Regions from separate parts of the Streptomyces sp. NPDC051555 genome, predicted to be linked through region 2. Evidence: riboswitches for the same ligand, from Rfam matches in the RefSeq annotation. Region 2 holds a riboswitch; each other region holds the start of a gene.
What was found. Region 2 has a riboswitch for cyclic di-AMP ahead of ACIBEA_RS00480 (peptidoglycan DD-metalloendopeptidase family protein). Riboswitches for the same ligand answer to the same signal wherever they lie in the genome.

Region 1 (4,311 bases), 350 kb from region 2:
GACCGGCGAGACCGCCTCCCTCGACGCGGCGGAACGGGACGCGGTGACCGAGGTGTGCGCACGGGTCTGCCGCGAGCGCGGGGCGTTCCTGAGCGTCGGCGCGGGGGGCAGCAGCACGCGGGCGAGCGAGGTCGCCCTGGCGGGGCTGCGGCGGTGGCCCGAGGTGCGGGCCGCGCTGGTGACCGTGCCGTCCTTCGTGCGGCCCTCGGCGGCGGGGGTGCTGGCGCACTTCGAGCGGCTCGCGGAGGTCGCTCCCGTACCGCTGGTCGTCTACCACATCCCCTACCGGACCGGTCAGCCGCTGGACGCCGGGGCGCTGCGGGCCCTCGGGGCGCTGCCCGGGGTCGCGGGGGTCAAGTACGCGGCGGGCGGCATCGACCAGGACACGGTGGAGCTGCTGGGCGATCTGCCGGACGGGTTCACGGTCCTGGCGGGCGACGACGCCTTCGCCTCGCCCCTGCTCGCCCTCGGGGCGGGCGGCGCGATCCTGGCCTCGGCGCATCTGGCCACGGAGCGGTTCGCCGCGCTCGTGCGGGCCTGGCGGACGGGCGACGTGTCCGGCGCACGGGCGCTGGGGCACGCGCTGGCCCGGCTGTCGGCGGCCGTGTTCGCCGAGCCGAATCCGGTGGTGCTGAAGGGGGTGCTGCACGCGCAGGGGCGCATTCCGACCCCCGACGTGCGGCTGCCGCTGCTGCCCGCCGGCGCCGCCTCGGTACGGGAGACGCTGCGCAGGCTGGAGGAGCTGGCGGAAGTGGAGGAACTGACGGAGGTGGAGGAAGTGGAGGAGCTGGCGGACCGCACCGCGTAGGCGGGCGCGCGGCCCCGCAAGAAATCCCCAAGAAGCACTAATGGGCGATTTGCCCTTGAATGCCGTACGGGCCGCTCGCCGGTGACGTCAGTCACGCGGGAGCGGCCTTCACGGCCGCCCCCGCGGGGGTAGCGGAAGGATGGATTCCGGGCGCCGCAATGAAATACGGCAATTCCCGACCCGGCCGGGTGAGATCAATTTCCCGGCCGCTTCCGATATACCGATCACTGCGCGGAATTCAAGCCCTTGTTCCACTCCTCTTCTCTCCTCTACGGTCACCGCAATCCGGGTGGAACGCCGAATCCTGCCGCTACCCGCGAACCCATCCCACTCACGTACGGCAGGAGCGGGGGAACCAGGTAGGCCGCTGGTCCGGACACATGGTCCGGCCCGGCTCGGGGTGAAGTCGCACCGCTGACACGCACGTCCTCGTCATGCCTCGGGCATGTCCGCGGGCGAGCCGCGTCACGGTGCGGCCGGACAGCTCCCGTCCGAACCCGACAGCTCACCTCGCAGGCGACGGAGAGGAATTCGCCATGTCCGCATCGGGCAAGCACCGCCGTCCCAAGACCAGCCCCCTCGCCCGCCTCCTCGCCGTCGCGGGTACCGGCGGCATGGCACTCGCCCTCCCCCTGATCAGCGCCTCCGGCGCCGATGCCGCACAGCCGGCCGCCGCCACGGCCGCGGCCCCCGCCGTCGCGGCATCCGTGGCCGCCACCGCTCCCGCGCTCTCCGTGCGGGCCGCGGCGTCCACCACCTATTCCGTGGTCGCGGGCGACACCCTTTCCACGATCGCCCAATCGCATTCCGTGAGCGGCGGCTGGAAGAAGCTCTACGCGGACAACCGGGCGGCGATCGGCAACGACCCGTCGGTGATCCGGCCGGGGACCGAGCTGACGATCGGCGGCGCGGCGAAGGCGGGTTCGGCGGCGGCGGCCGTGGCGGCCGTGGCGGCCGGGCGCGATGCGGGGGCCGCCCCCGCGCGGGCCGACCGTTCCGTGCGGGCCACGACCCTGTACGCCAACAACCTCGACGGCTGGATCCGGCAGTCGCTGGACGTCATGGCCCAGCACGGAATTCCGGGCACCTACGACGGAATTCGCCGCAACGTCCTGCGCGAGTCCTCGGGCAATCCCCTCGCCATCAACAACTGGGACTCCAACGCCGCGGCGGGCATCCCCTCGAAGGGCCTCCTCCAGGTCATCGACCCCACCTTCCGGGCGTACCACGTGCCCGGCACCGCGACCGACTCCTACGACCCGGTAGCGAACATCACCGCCGCCTGCAACTACGCCGCCGACCGCTACGGCTCGATCGACAACGTGAACGGCGCCTACTGAGCGGACCAGGACGCGGCCACCAACGACCGCCGCGCGGCGTGCAGATGGGTGGCCGCGGCCAGCCAGGCCCACGCGTAGCGGTCGGCGGCGGGATCGACGAGACGACCGAAGACGTCCCGGGGCCGCCGGTCGGCCTCGGCGGCCAGCGCGGCGGCCAACTCCGCGGCCCCCGCGAAGCCGGCCCGACGCAGCGGCCCCCGGCCGCCGTTCGGCGCGAACTCGCCGCGGGCCGCCTCCGCCACCGCCCGACGGCCCCCCGCGACCCCGGATTCCAACAGCCGCCGCACCCGCCACAGCGGTGACCCGCCCAGCGCGTCCGGTACCGGCTCCCGGTCCCGTACGTCGGCCGCCTCGGGTGCGTCGGCCCCGGCCGGGAGGTGGGACCCCTGGAGCAGGTCGTAGCCGAGGTCGGCCCGGCCCAGCCACTGCGGCGGCAGCCGCAGGGTGTACGCCGACCCCGGCACCGGCCCGACGGCCAGCGGGCGCAGGGTCGCGCTCCGGTCCGGGTCGGGGCGGCCGAGCACGCGCAGCGCCAGCCCGGGGCGGTCGGCCAGGCGGCGGAGGTTCGCGGTGTGCGCCAGGTCCGGATGCGGGTGGGCGGGGACCAGGGCGATCAGCGGCGCGTCGGGACGTACCGCGCCGTCCGACGACAGCTCGCGGACCAGCAACCGGTCGCCGGCCGCGGCCACCACCAGCACGTCGCACCCGAGCAGGCCCGGGTCGGCGGCCGGGTCGGCCAGGGCCCGCGCCACGGCTTCGGCCGCCGGGCGGGCGAAGAGCGCGGCGGCCGGTCCCTCGCTCCAGTCGATCCCGCGCAGCGGCGTCGCCCGTACGCCCCGGCCCGACCCGAGGCGGCCGTCGGCGGACACGGTCGCCCCGACCACGTGCAGTGCGCCCCGGGCCAGGCCGGCGTGGTCGAGGACGGCGCCGCCGAGGGACACGGAGGCGCTCGCGGCGCCCCGGGCCCGGCCGATCCCGCCGGGGCGGACGTCGGCGAGGGTGAACCGGTCGCCATCGGCGTCGACGAGGTGCGTGACCACTCCCGCGTGTCCGGTGGCCGAGAGCACCGGCTCCCGGCAGAGGCCGTACACGCGCAGGCTGCCGCCGGACCGGTAGGCGCGCCGGGAGCCGCCGGCGGACGGGAGCGCGGCGGTGTGCAACAGCTCGCGGAAGGCCTCCGTCAGCTCGGTCAGCCGCTGGGCGGCGCTGCGGTCGCGGGCGGCGCGCAGCCCGCGGACCACCCGGAGGGCGGCCGCCTCGGCGTGCGGCAGGCCCGCCAGGCGCGCGGTGTGCGCGGCCCGCAGCAGCTCGGCCTGTACGACGGCGCCGCCCGCGGGCACTCCCGCCGCCAGCGCGGCGGCGGCCGCCTCCCACAGGGCCGCGGCGGCGGCCACCTGCTCCGGGGACGGGGAGGGGGACAGGGACGGTGGCGCGCCGTCGGTCGCGGTCCCGCTCCCCGGTTCCGGCTCGGCGGGGGCGGTGGTCGCCCGGCCGCGGGCGGGCTCCGGCTCGGGCTCCGGGTCGATCACCAGGTCGGCCGTAGGGTCGGTCCCCGGTGGCTCCGCGATCGGGGACACCGCGAGGACGGCGGTGCGGTGGAGGCAGCGGGGGCTCAGGAGGCAGCTGCATACGGCCTGGTCGGGGGTGGTGATCGCACCCGAGGGGCCGGGGCGCAGGGTGACCAGGGCGTCCTCGCCGAAGCGGTGGGTGACCTCCCCGTCGGCCGCCACGACGGCCGGCGGATCGCCCGCCGCGCAGGCCTCGATGGTGGCGTCGAGCTTCTTGCGCAACCGCGCGGAGAGTCCGCCGACGGCCTCGGCCAACAGCTCCGGAGCCACCGGAGGAAGCGCGGTCGCGGGTACGTTCGCGGGCACGGTTGCGGTTGCGGTTGCGGGCACGGTTTCGGTTACGGGAATCACGCGCGCTCTCCACGGAGGCGGTCGCCGACCCAGCGGGCCAGGGCGAGGGGGCTGAGGGCGGCCACCGGCATTCCGGCGGCGACGAGTTGCTGCGCGACCGGGACGCTGTAGCGGGGCGCACCGGTGTCGTCGAGGGCCGCGCAGCCCAGCAGTCGGGCCCCCGAGTCGGCCAGTGCGCGGACCTCGCCGAGCAGCCCGCCGAGCGCGTGGCCCTCCTCGAAGTCGCTGACCACGACGACCAGCG
Region 2 (4,311 bases):
CCTCCAGGCCCCGCCCGGCTTCCTGCGCGCCGCGCAGGAGCTGCTGCACCGGCACAAGGCGCTGCTCATCGCGGACGAGGTGCAGACCGGCCTCGGCCGGACCGGGGAGTTCTACGCCTACCAGCACGAGCCGGGAGTGGAGCCGGACCTGGTCTGCGTGGCCAAGGCGCTGTCGGGCGGCTACGTGCCGGTCGGGGCGACCCTGGGCAAGGACTGGATCTTCAAGAAGGTCTACTCGTCCATGGACCGGGTGCTCGTGCACTCGGCCAGCTTCGGTGCCAACGCGCAGGCGATGGCGGCCGGGCTCGCGGTGCTCTCCGTCATGGAGAACGAGTCGGTGGTGGCGAACGCCCGCGCCATGGGCGACCTGCTGCGCGGGCGGCTCGCGGCGATGGTGGACGAGTACGAGCTGCTGCACGAGGTGCGCGGCCGGGGGCTGATGATCGGCATCGAGTTCGGCCGCCCGTCCTCGCTCGGCCTGCGCAGCCGGTGGACCATGCTCCAGGCCGCGCGCAAGGGGCTCTTCGCGCAGATGGTCGTCGTACCGCTGCTCCAGAAGCACCGGATCCTGACCCAGGTCTCCGGCGATCACCTGGAAGTGATCAAGCTGATCCCGCCGCTGATCGTGGACGAGGCGGACGTGGACCGCTTCGTGGGCGCCTTCCGGGAGGTCATGGACGACGCCCACGGCGGGGGCTCCTTGATGTGGGACTTCGGCAGGACCCTGGTCAAGCAGGCCGTCGCGAACCGCTGACGGCCCGGCCCCGCCCGGCCCGCCCTGCCCGGCCGGTCAGGCCGGTGACTCGAGGTAGTGGTCGCGCAGTCGGTCGAGGGTCTCGGGCGTGAGCCCGAGGCCCTCGGCGAGGTAGCGGTCGGTGCTGCCCCAGATCTCCTCCAGGGTGGCGAAGGCCGCGAGCAGGTACTCGGCGCGCGCGTCGAACAGCGGGGCGAGCAGCTCCATCACCTCGGGCGAGCGGGCCTCGGCGGACTCGCTGCTGCGGCGCACCCGGTAGCGCCGGTGCGGGGCGTTCGACTCCAGGTAGTCCGCCACGATCGCCTCGCGCTCGACGCCGAGCGCGAGCAGGGTGACCGCGATCGACAGGCCGGCCCGGTCCTTCCCGGCCGCGCAGTGCATCAGCACCGGCACCTGGTCCTGGACGAGCGCCTGGACGACCTGGCGGTGCTCCGCGGTGCGGGTCGTGACGATCTCCCGGTAGGAGTTGGCCATACGCAGCGCGGCCTTGCCCTCGCCGAGGACCTGGCGCAGCTGGTCGAGGTCACCGTCGCGGACCATCCGCCAGAACTCCGTACCGTCCGCCGGGTCGGAGAGCGGGAGGTTGACGTTGCGGACCCCGGGCAGCTCGACGTCCGGGCCTTCGAGCGCGTGGTCCGCGGCGTTGCGGAAGTCGAAGATGGTGTGCAGCCCGAGCGAAGCGAGGAATTCCGTATCGGTTTCGGTGGCATGTGCCAGATGTCCGCTTCGGAAGACCTGTCCCGCTCTGACCCTCCGTCCGTCCGCGGTCGGGAGCCCGCCCACGTCACGGAAGTTGCGCACTCCGGTCAGCTCCGGCTCCGTGGACGGGGCCTGGGGTATCTGCTGGGTCACGAGGACTCCTCCATATCGTCGCGGCATGTCCGAATTACACTAGTTGAGCGCAACTTGCCACAAGGGACGGGGAGATCGGATCGCCCCCGTGAGCAGGATCATACGGTCACCGTGAGTGTGTGATCACGAAAGTCGAATTGCCTTGTGGGGGCGGCCGTTGTCGCGGCGGATTCGACGGAGGGTGACCGGAATTCCGTCGATCCCTCACCCGGGCCTTTCCTGCGGGGAATTCGCGGCTTGTTCCGGGGGGCCGGACGGAATACCTTCGCGTCGACCCGGATGGACCGCCTAATCCTGCCACCATCCGAAACCGCACCCGACGATCCACACGCCCGGCAGGAGCGGGGGAACCAGGTAAGCCGCCGTCACCGGAATGGATCTTTTCCTCCGGACGGCTCGGGGTGAAGCCGTACGCGTACGGCCGGACATCTCCAGTCCGAACCCGACAGCTCACCTCGCAGGCGACGGAGAGGAATTCGCCATGCCCGCAAAGGGAAAGCACCGCCGCCCGAAGTCCAGCCCGATAGCCCGCGGACTCGTCGTCGCCGGCACCGGGAGCGCGGCGCTCGCGCTGCCGCTGATGGGTGCCACGGGCGCGCACGCCGCGACCGGCTCGACGGCCACGACCGCTACGACGGCCGGCGCGGCCACCGCTGTTGCGACCCAGGCGCCCCCGGCCCAGGCGCCGGCCGCCGCGCCGGGGACCTCCGCGGTCTACACCGTGGTCCCGGGCGACTACCTCTCGAAGATCGCCGCGGAGCGGCACCTGAGCGGCGGCTGGCAGCAGGTGTACGCGGACAACCGCGAGGCCGTCGGTGCCGACCCGTCGCTGATCCACCCGGGGCTGAAGCTGACCCTGGGGGCGCGGGCGCAGCAGCAGGCCCCGGCCGAGGAATCCGCTCCTGTCGAGGAATCCGCTCCGACCGAGGAATCCGCTCCGGCGGCGGACGCGGGATCGGACGCGGGGTCGGACGAGGGCGCGAGGGACGAGGGCGCGAGCGACGAGGGTACGAGCGGCAAGCCCGCGCAGGGTACCGGTAGCGGTACGGGCAAGGGCTCCGGTTCGGGCGCCGCCTCGGCCTCCGGCTTCGTCGCTCCGGTCTCCGCCTCCATCACCACCCGGTACGGGGCGAGCGGCAGCATGTGGTCCAGCGGTCACCACACCGGTGTCGACTTCGCCGTGGGCACCGGCACCACCGTTCGCGCGGTCGGCGCGGGCACCGTGGTCTCCGCGGGTTGGGGCGGCGCGTACGGCAACGAGGTCGTCATCCGGCACGCGGACGGCCGCTACTCGCAGTACGGCCACATGTCCCAGCTGTCGGTGTCGGTCGGCCAGAGCGTCGGCGCGGGCCAGAGCATCGGCCTGTCCGGTTCCACGGGCAACGTCACCGGCCCGCACCTGCACTTCGAGATCCGCACGGGCGCCGGCTACGGCACGGACGTCGACCCGCTGGCCTACCTCCGCTCGAAGGGCGTGAACGTCTGACCGGCGAGCGCCGTTCGGCACGAAGAGGGGCCGGGACCCGAGGGGGGTCCCGGCCCCTCTTTCATGTACCTGACAGGGGCCTCACTTATTCCTTACCCGCCGGGTGGTATAGATCACGGTCCGTCAAGGGGTGGCTACGGTGGCGTAGGTCACGCCTTGGGGTGAAGGATGTCTTCTCGTGGCAGCGACGACAGCGATGACGACAAAGACGACGACGAAGACGACGCAGACGACGACGAACACGGCGAACACGAACGCGACGAACACGAACGCGACGACACTGAAGACGGCGCTCCAGGGCATCGGCTCGTACGCGGCGATCGGGGACAGCTTCACCGAGGGCGTGGGGGATCCGGGCCCGGGGGAGATCTTCGTGGGCTGGGCCGACCGGCTCGCGGTGCTCCTGGCCGATCAGCGCGACGAGCACGACTTCCGGTACGCCAACCTCGCCGTGCGGGGCAAGCTCCTGGACCAGATCGTGGCGGAGCAGGTGCCGCGGGCCAAGGAGCTGGCGCCCGACCTGGTCACCTTCTGCGCCGGGGGCAACGACATCATCCGGCCCGGGAGCGACCCCGATGACGTGGCGGAGCGGTTCGAGGCGGCCCTGGCCGACCTCGTCGGGTCCGTCGGCCAGGTGATGATCACCACCGGCTTCGACACCCGCGACGTGCCGGTGCTCAAGCACATCCGCGGCAAGGTGGCGACGTACTCGGCGCACGTGCGGTCCATCGCCGACCGGTACGAATGCCCCGTGCTCGACCTCTGGTCGCTGAAGTCCGTCCAGGACCGACGGGCTTGGGACGACGACCGGCTGCACCTCTCGCCCGAGGGGCACACCCGGGTCGCGCTGCGCGCCGCCCAGGTGCTGGGGTTGGAGGTGCCCGCCGACCCGGACCAGCCGTGGCCCCCGCAGCAGCCGCGCGGCTCGGCCGAGGTGACCCGGGACAACATCCAGTGGGCGCGGGAGTACCTCGTGCCGTGGATCGGCCGGCGCCTGCGCGGCGAGTCCTCCGGTGACCACATGGAGGCGAAGCGGCCGGACCTCCTGCCGCTGTAACGGGGCCGGGCGGGGGACAGGAGGCCGACGGGCGGGAAGCGGAATCCTTCGGGGCCGGTGCGCGTTGGCATGGTGGTAGCACGTACGACCCGCCCTGCCCACTTCCTCTCTGGAGGCGCCTTGACCGGCTCCGGCCCCGGCTCCCGTCCCTTGCGTCCACGG
Region 3 (4,311 bases), on a different contig from region 2:
CCGCGCAGGGTCGCCGAGTTCGCCCCCAGGGTCCAGGAGTTGACCGACCACCTGATCGACGCCTTCGCGCAGAAGGGGGAGGCCGACCTCATCCACGAGTTCGCCTTCCCGCTCCCCATCTACGCCATCTGCGAGCTGCTCGGCGTACCGCGCGAGGACCAGGACGACTTCCGCGACTGGGCCGGGATGATGATCCGGCACGGCGGCGGGCCGCGCGGCGGGGTCGCCCGTTCCGTGAAGAAGATCCGCGCCTACCTCGGGGAGCTGATCCACCGCAAGCGCGACGATCTGGGCGACGACCTCATCTCGGACCTGATCCGGGCGAGCGACCACGGGGACCACCTGACGGAGGCCGAGGCCACCGCCATGTGCTTCGTGCTCCTCTTCGCGGGGTTCGAGACCACCATCAATCTGATCGGCAACGGCACCTACGCGCTGTTCCGCAACCCCGATCAGCGCGCGCTCCTCCAGGAATCCCTCGCCGCCGGTGACCGCGCCCTGCTGGAGACCGGGATCGAGGAGCTGCTCCGCTACGACGGTCCCGTGGAGTTGGCGACGTGGCGCTACGCGACCGTTCCGCTGACCCTGGGCGGGCAGGACATCCCGGCGGGCGATCCGGTGCTCGTCGTACTCGCGGCGGCCGACCGCGACCCCGCGCGGTTCGACGATCCGGACGTCCTGGACCTCTCGCGGAGCGACAACCAGCACCTCGGATACGGACACGGCATCCATTACTGCATCGGCGCTCCGCTGGCCCGGTTGGAGGGTCAGACGGCCCTCGCGACTTTGCTGACGCGTCTGCCGGATCTGGAACTCGCCGTTCCCCCCGAGGAGCTGCGCTGGCGCGGCGGACTGATCATGCGTGGCCTGCGCACGCTTCCCGTCAGGTTCACAACCCCAAACGTTCCGGAAGCGGAATGACCCGTCCCGGGCGCCCCAGCTGACCCATCGTCAACTCTGTGACCTTGACGTGATCTGCGCATCATCGACTTGTGACAAGCGTTCGAACCGGGCTAGGTTCGCGTCGCCCCCGCCGCCACGCGAAAGGTCCACCCTCATGCGTTCCGGGAACGGCCGCCACAGACGCCCCCGTCAGGTCCCCGCACTCGTCGTCACCGCCGGAGTCGCAGGCTCCGCACTCGCCCTACCGCTGTTCGCCGCCTCCGGCGCGAGCGCGGCCGAGACCACCACCTGGGACTCGGTGGCCGAGTGCGAGAGCGGTGGGACCTGGAGCGCCGACTTCGGCAGCGGGTCCTACGGCGGACTCCAGCTCACCCTGGACCAGTGGAAGAACGCGGGCGGGCTGGAGTTCGCGGCGCGCCCCGACCTGGCCAGCCGCTCGCAGCAGATCACCATCGCCGAGCGGGTGCTCGCCGCGCAGGGGCCGACGGCCTGGCCGCTGTGCGGGGAGTCCTCCGGGCTCACCCGCGGCGGCCCCGCGGCCACGGTCGACCCGGGTGTTCCCGGACGTTCCGGTTCCGTCGCTCCGAGCCCCGTGCGACCCGAGGGATCCGCGCCCGGCTCGCTCGCCGGCGCGCCGGCCCCGGCGGCCACGCCGACCTCGACCGGGCACATCCCCGGAGCCACCGCCGCGCCCGGTGGGCCCGGCGACTTCGCGGCGATGCCGCAGTCCCCGCTGACGTCCGTGCTGCCCGTCATGCCGGACCCGGCTCCGGTTTCCGGCGGCCCGGGCGCCCCGACGGGTGCGACAGGGTCCACGGGCGCGCCCGCCCCGTCCGTGCCCGGCGGTTCGACGGCCCCCACCGGTCCGACGACGTCCCCGTCCAACACCGCGGTGCCCACGGCCCCGACGCCCTCCACGACCCCGACGACCCCGGCCGGCTCGGCCGCCGTTCCGCAGGGCGAAACGGCCGGAGCCGGTGGAAAGCACCGCGGAACGCCCGCCGCAGAGGCGCCGGTCGGGTCTGACGCCGCGTCCGCGCCGTCGTACACGGTGAAGGCCGGCGACAATCTGACGGACATTGCGAAGGCCGAGGGGGTCGAGGGTGGCTGGAATGCCCTTTACACGGCCAATCAGCAGGTCATCGGGCATGACGCCGACCTGATCACTCCCGGGCAGAATCTCGATCTAAGCCAGAAATAGGGGCACTTCGGGCACGAAGATCGCCAGGTATGTCCCTTTCGTGCAAATGAGACATGCATCTCTTCCGTTCAACTGGCGTGTCCTGCTCGGTGACTGCCCCAAACCCCGCTCCCACCTGGGCAAACACCCGTCCCGAGAGCGCAAGTAGGGGCTGTTTCTCCCCGATGTCGCTCGTTGAACATCGGGGAGAGACCTGTCTACCTTCTGAATCGCTCGCCACCGCGGGCTCCTTCGACCGCATCGCCGAATCCTGCCGGCGGACGGAGGGAACACGTCGCGCAAGCGCCGAAGGCAGGAGCGGGGGAACCAAGGTAAGTGCCGGAACCGGCCATTGAGAGATGGTCACGGAACCGGCTTGGGGTTAAGCCGCGCACCTCGGTGCGCGACCGGGCAACTCATCCGCCCGAACCCGACAGCTCACTTCGCAGGCGTCGGTGAGGAGAAAACCATGCTGCTTTCCGGCAAGGGCAAGCACCGTCGCGCCTCCAAGGCCACCCGTGTCGTCACCCTCGTCGGTGTCGCCGGTGTCGCCGTGGCGGCTCCGCTGATGACCGCCGGCGCCGCGAGCGCCGCGACCGCCTCCCAGTGGGACGCCGTCGCCGCGTGCGAGTCCGGCGGCAACTGGTCCATCAACACCGGCAACGGCTACTACGGCGGCGTGCAGTTCTCGTCCTCCACGTGGGCCGCGTACGGCGGCAAGGCGTACGCCTCGCAGGCGAACCAGGCCACCAAGGCGCAGCAGATAGCCATCGCCGAGAAGGTCCTCAAGGGCCAGGGCAAGGGCGCGTGGCCGTCCTGTGGCGTGGGCCTGTCGAACTCCGCCTACAACGGCGGCGGCTCGACCGAGACCCCCAAGCAGACCAAGCCGGAGAAGAAGGTCGAGAAGAAGGCCGAGCCGAAGCAGGAGACCAAGCGCCCCGAGGCCCCGGTCACCCGCTCCGAGCGCGCCGAGACCCCGGCCCCCACCAAGGCCGCTCCGTCGACCGAGGCCCCCAAGACGGGCACCGGCTCCTACGAGATCAAGTCCGGCGACACCCTCGGCACCATCGCCCAGGCGAACGGCGTCAAGGGCGGCTGGCAGAAGCTGCACGAGCTGAACAAGGACACCGTCCCGGACGCCGACCTGATCTTCCCGGGTCAGAAGCTGAAGCTCAGCTGAATCCTGCGGTGACACCGCGCGGTAACACCGTGCGGTACCACTGACTGTGACGCTGCGCGGTACTTCCGCACGGACTTCGCGGTACGCATAATTCGCCATCGCCCGGCGCGTCTCCCCCCACGCGCCGGGCGGTGGCGTTCGTGCAGGCGGGGGTGATCCGTTCGGCATTCCGCCGGACCTTCCGTATGTCCCGTAAGAGGGGTATTCAGACCCTTTTTCGTCCCACGGAGCGGTTGCTCGGCTGGCCGAGCGCCCGGAGCCGGTTAGGCTCTAGGCGGCAAGGCCATCCCACGGCCTGACACGCCACCGCACACCCAGCGTCACATCCCAGAAGGAGATGCTCGTGCCGTCCATCGACGTCGTCGTAGCCCGGGAAATCCTGGACTCCCGAGGCAATCCCACGGTCGAGGTCGAGGTTGGCCTCGACGACGGCAGCACCGGCCGTGCTGCAGTTCCGTCCGGCGCCTCCACCGGTGCATTCGAGGCCATCGAGCTTCGTGACGGTGACCCCAACCGCTACCTCGGCAAGGGCGTCGAGAAGGCCGTCCTCGCCGTGATCGAGCAGATCGGCCCGGAGCTCGTCGGCTACGACGCCACCGAGCAGCGCCTGATCGACCAGGCCATGTTCGACCTGGACGGCACCGACAACAAGGGCTCCCTGGGCGCCAACGCGATCCTCGGCGTCTCCCTGGCCGTGGCCCACGCCGCGTCCGAGGCCTCGGACCTCCCGCTCTTCCGCTACCTCGGCGGCCCGAACGCGCACCTGCTGCCCGTTCCGATGATGAACATCCTCAACGGTGGGTCGCACGCCGACTCCAACGTCGACATCCAGGAGTTCATGATCGCGCCGATCGGCGCGGAGTCCTTCTCCGAGGCCCTGCGCTGGGGCGCCGAGGTCTACCACACCCTCAAGAAGGTCCTGCACACCAAGGGCCTCTCCACGGGTCTGGGCGACGAGGGCGGCTTCGCCCCGAACCTGGAGTCCAACCGCGCCGCGCTCGACCTCATCGTCGAGGCCATCAAGCAGGCCGGCTACGTCCCGGGCAAG

Region 1: another riboswitch for cyclic di-AMP. It lies ahead of ACIBEA_RS01890 (transglycosylase SLT domain-containing protein); the one in region 2 lies ahead of ACIBEA_RS00480 (peptidoglycan DD-metalloendopeptidase family protein).
Region 3: another riboswitch for cyclic di-AMP. It lies ahead of ACIBEA_RS38225 (transglycosylase family protein); the one in region 2 lies ahead of ACIBEA_RS00480 (peptidoglycan DD-metalloendopeptidase family protein).

What each region holds. Positions count from the first base shown of each region.
Region 1 is NZ_JBITDP010000001.1:452,847-457,157, reverse strand. Features, by position in the region: gene ACIBEA_RS01895 (dihydrodipicolinate synthase family protein) at 1-808, shown strand, start outside; cyclic di-AMP (ydaO/yuaA leader) riboswitch at 1,094-1,340, shown strand; gene ACIBEA_RS01890 (transglycosylase SLT domain-containing protein) at 1,345-2,148, shown strand; gene ACIBEA_RS01885 (hypothetical protein) at 2,142-4,022, opposite strand; gene ACIBEA_RS01880 (DUF5682 family protein) at 4,064-4,311, opposite strand, start outside.
Region 2 is NZ_JBITDP010000001.1:103,914-108,224, forward strand. Features, by position in the region: gene ACIBEA_RS00470 (aspartate aminotransferase family protein) at 1-754, shown strand, start outside; gene ACIBEA_RS00475 (tyrosine-protein phosphatase) at 791-1,606, opposite strand; cyclic di-AMP (ydaO/yuaA leader) riboswitch at 1,914-2,083, shown strand; gene ACIBEA_RS00480 (peptidoglycan DD-metalloendopeptidase family protein) at 2,088-3,092, shown strand; gene ACIBEA_RS00485 (SGNH/GDSL hydrolase family protein) at 3,271-4,149, shown strand.
Region 3 is NZ_JBITDP010000030.1:84,097-88,407, reverse strand. Features, by position in the region: gene ACIBEA_RS38235 (cytochrome P450) at 1-921, shown strand, start outside; gene ACIBEA_RS38230 (transglycosylase family protein) at 1,058-2,104, shown strand; cyclic di-AMP (ydaO/yuaA leader) riboswitch at 2,378-2,550, shown strand; gene ACIBEA_RS38225 (transglycosylase family protein) at 2,553-3,263, shown strand; gene eno (phosphopyruvate hydratase) at 3,601-4,311, shown strand, end outside.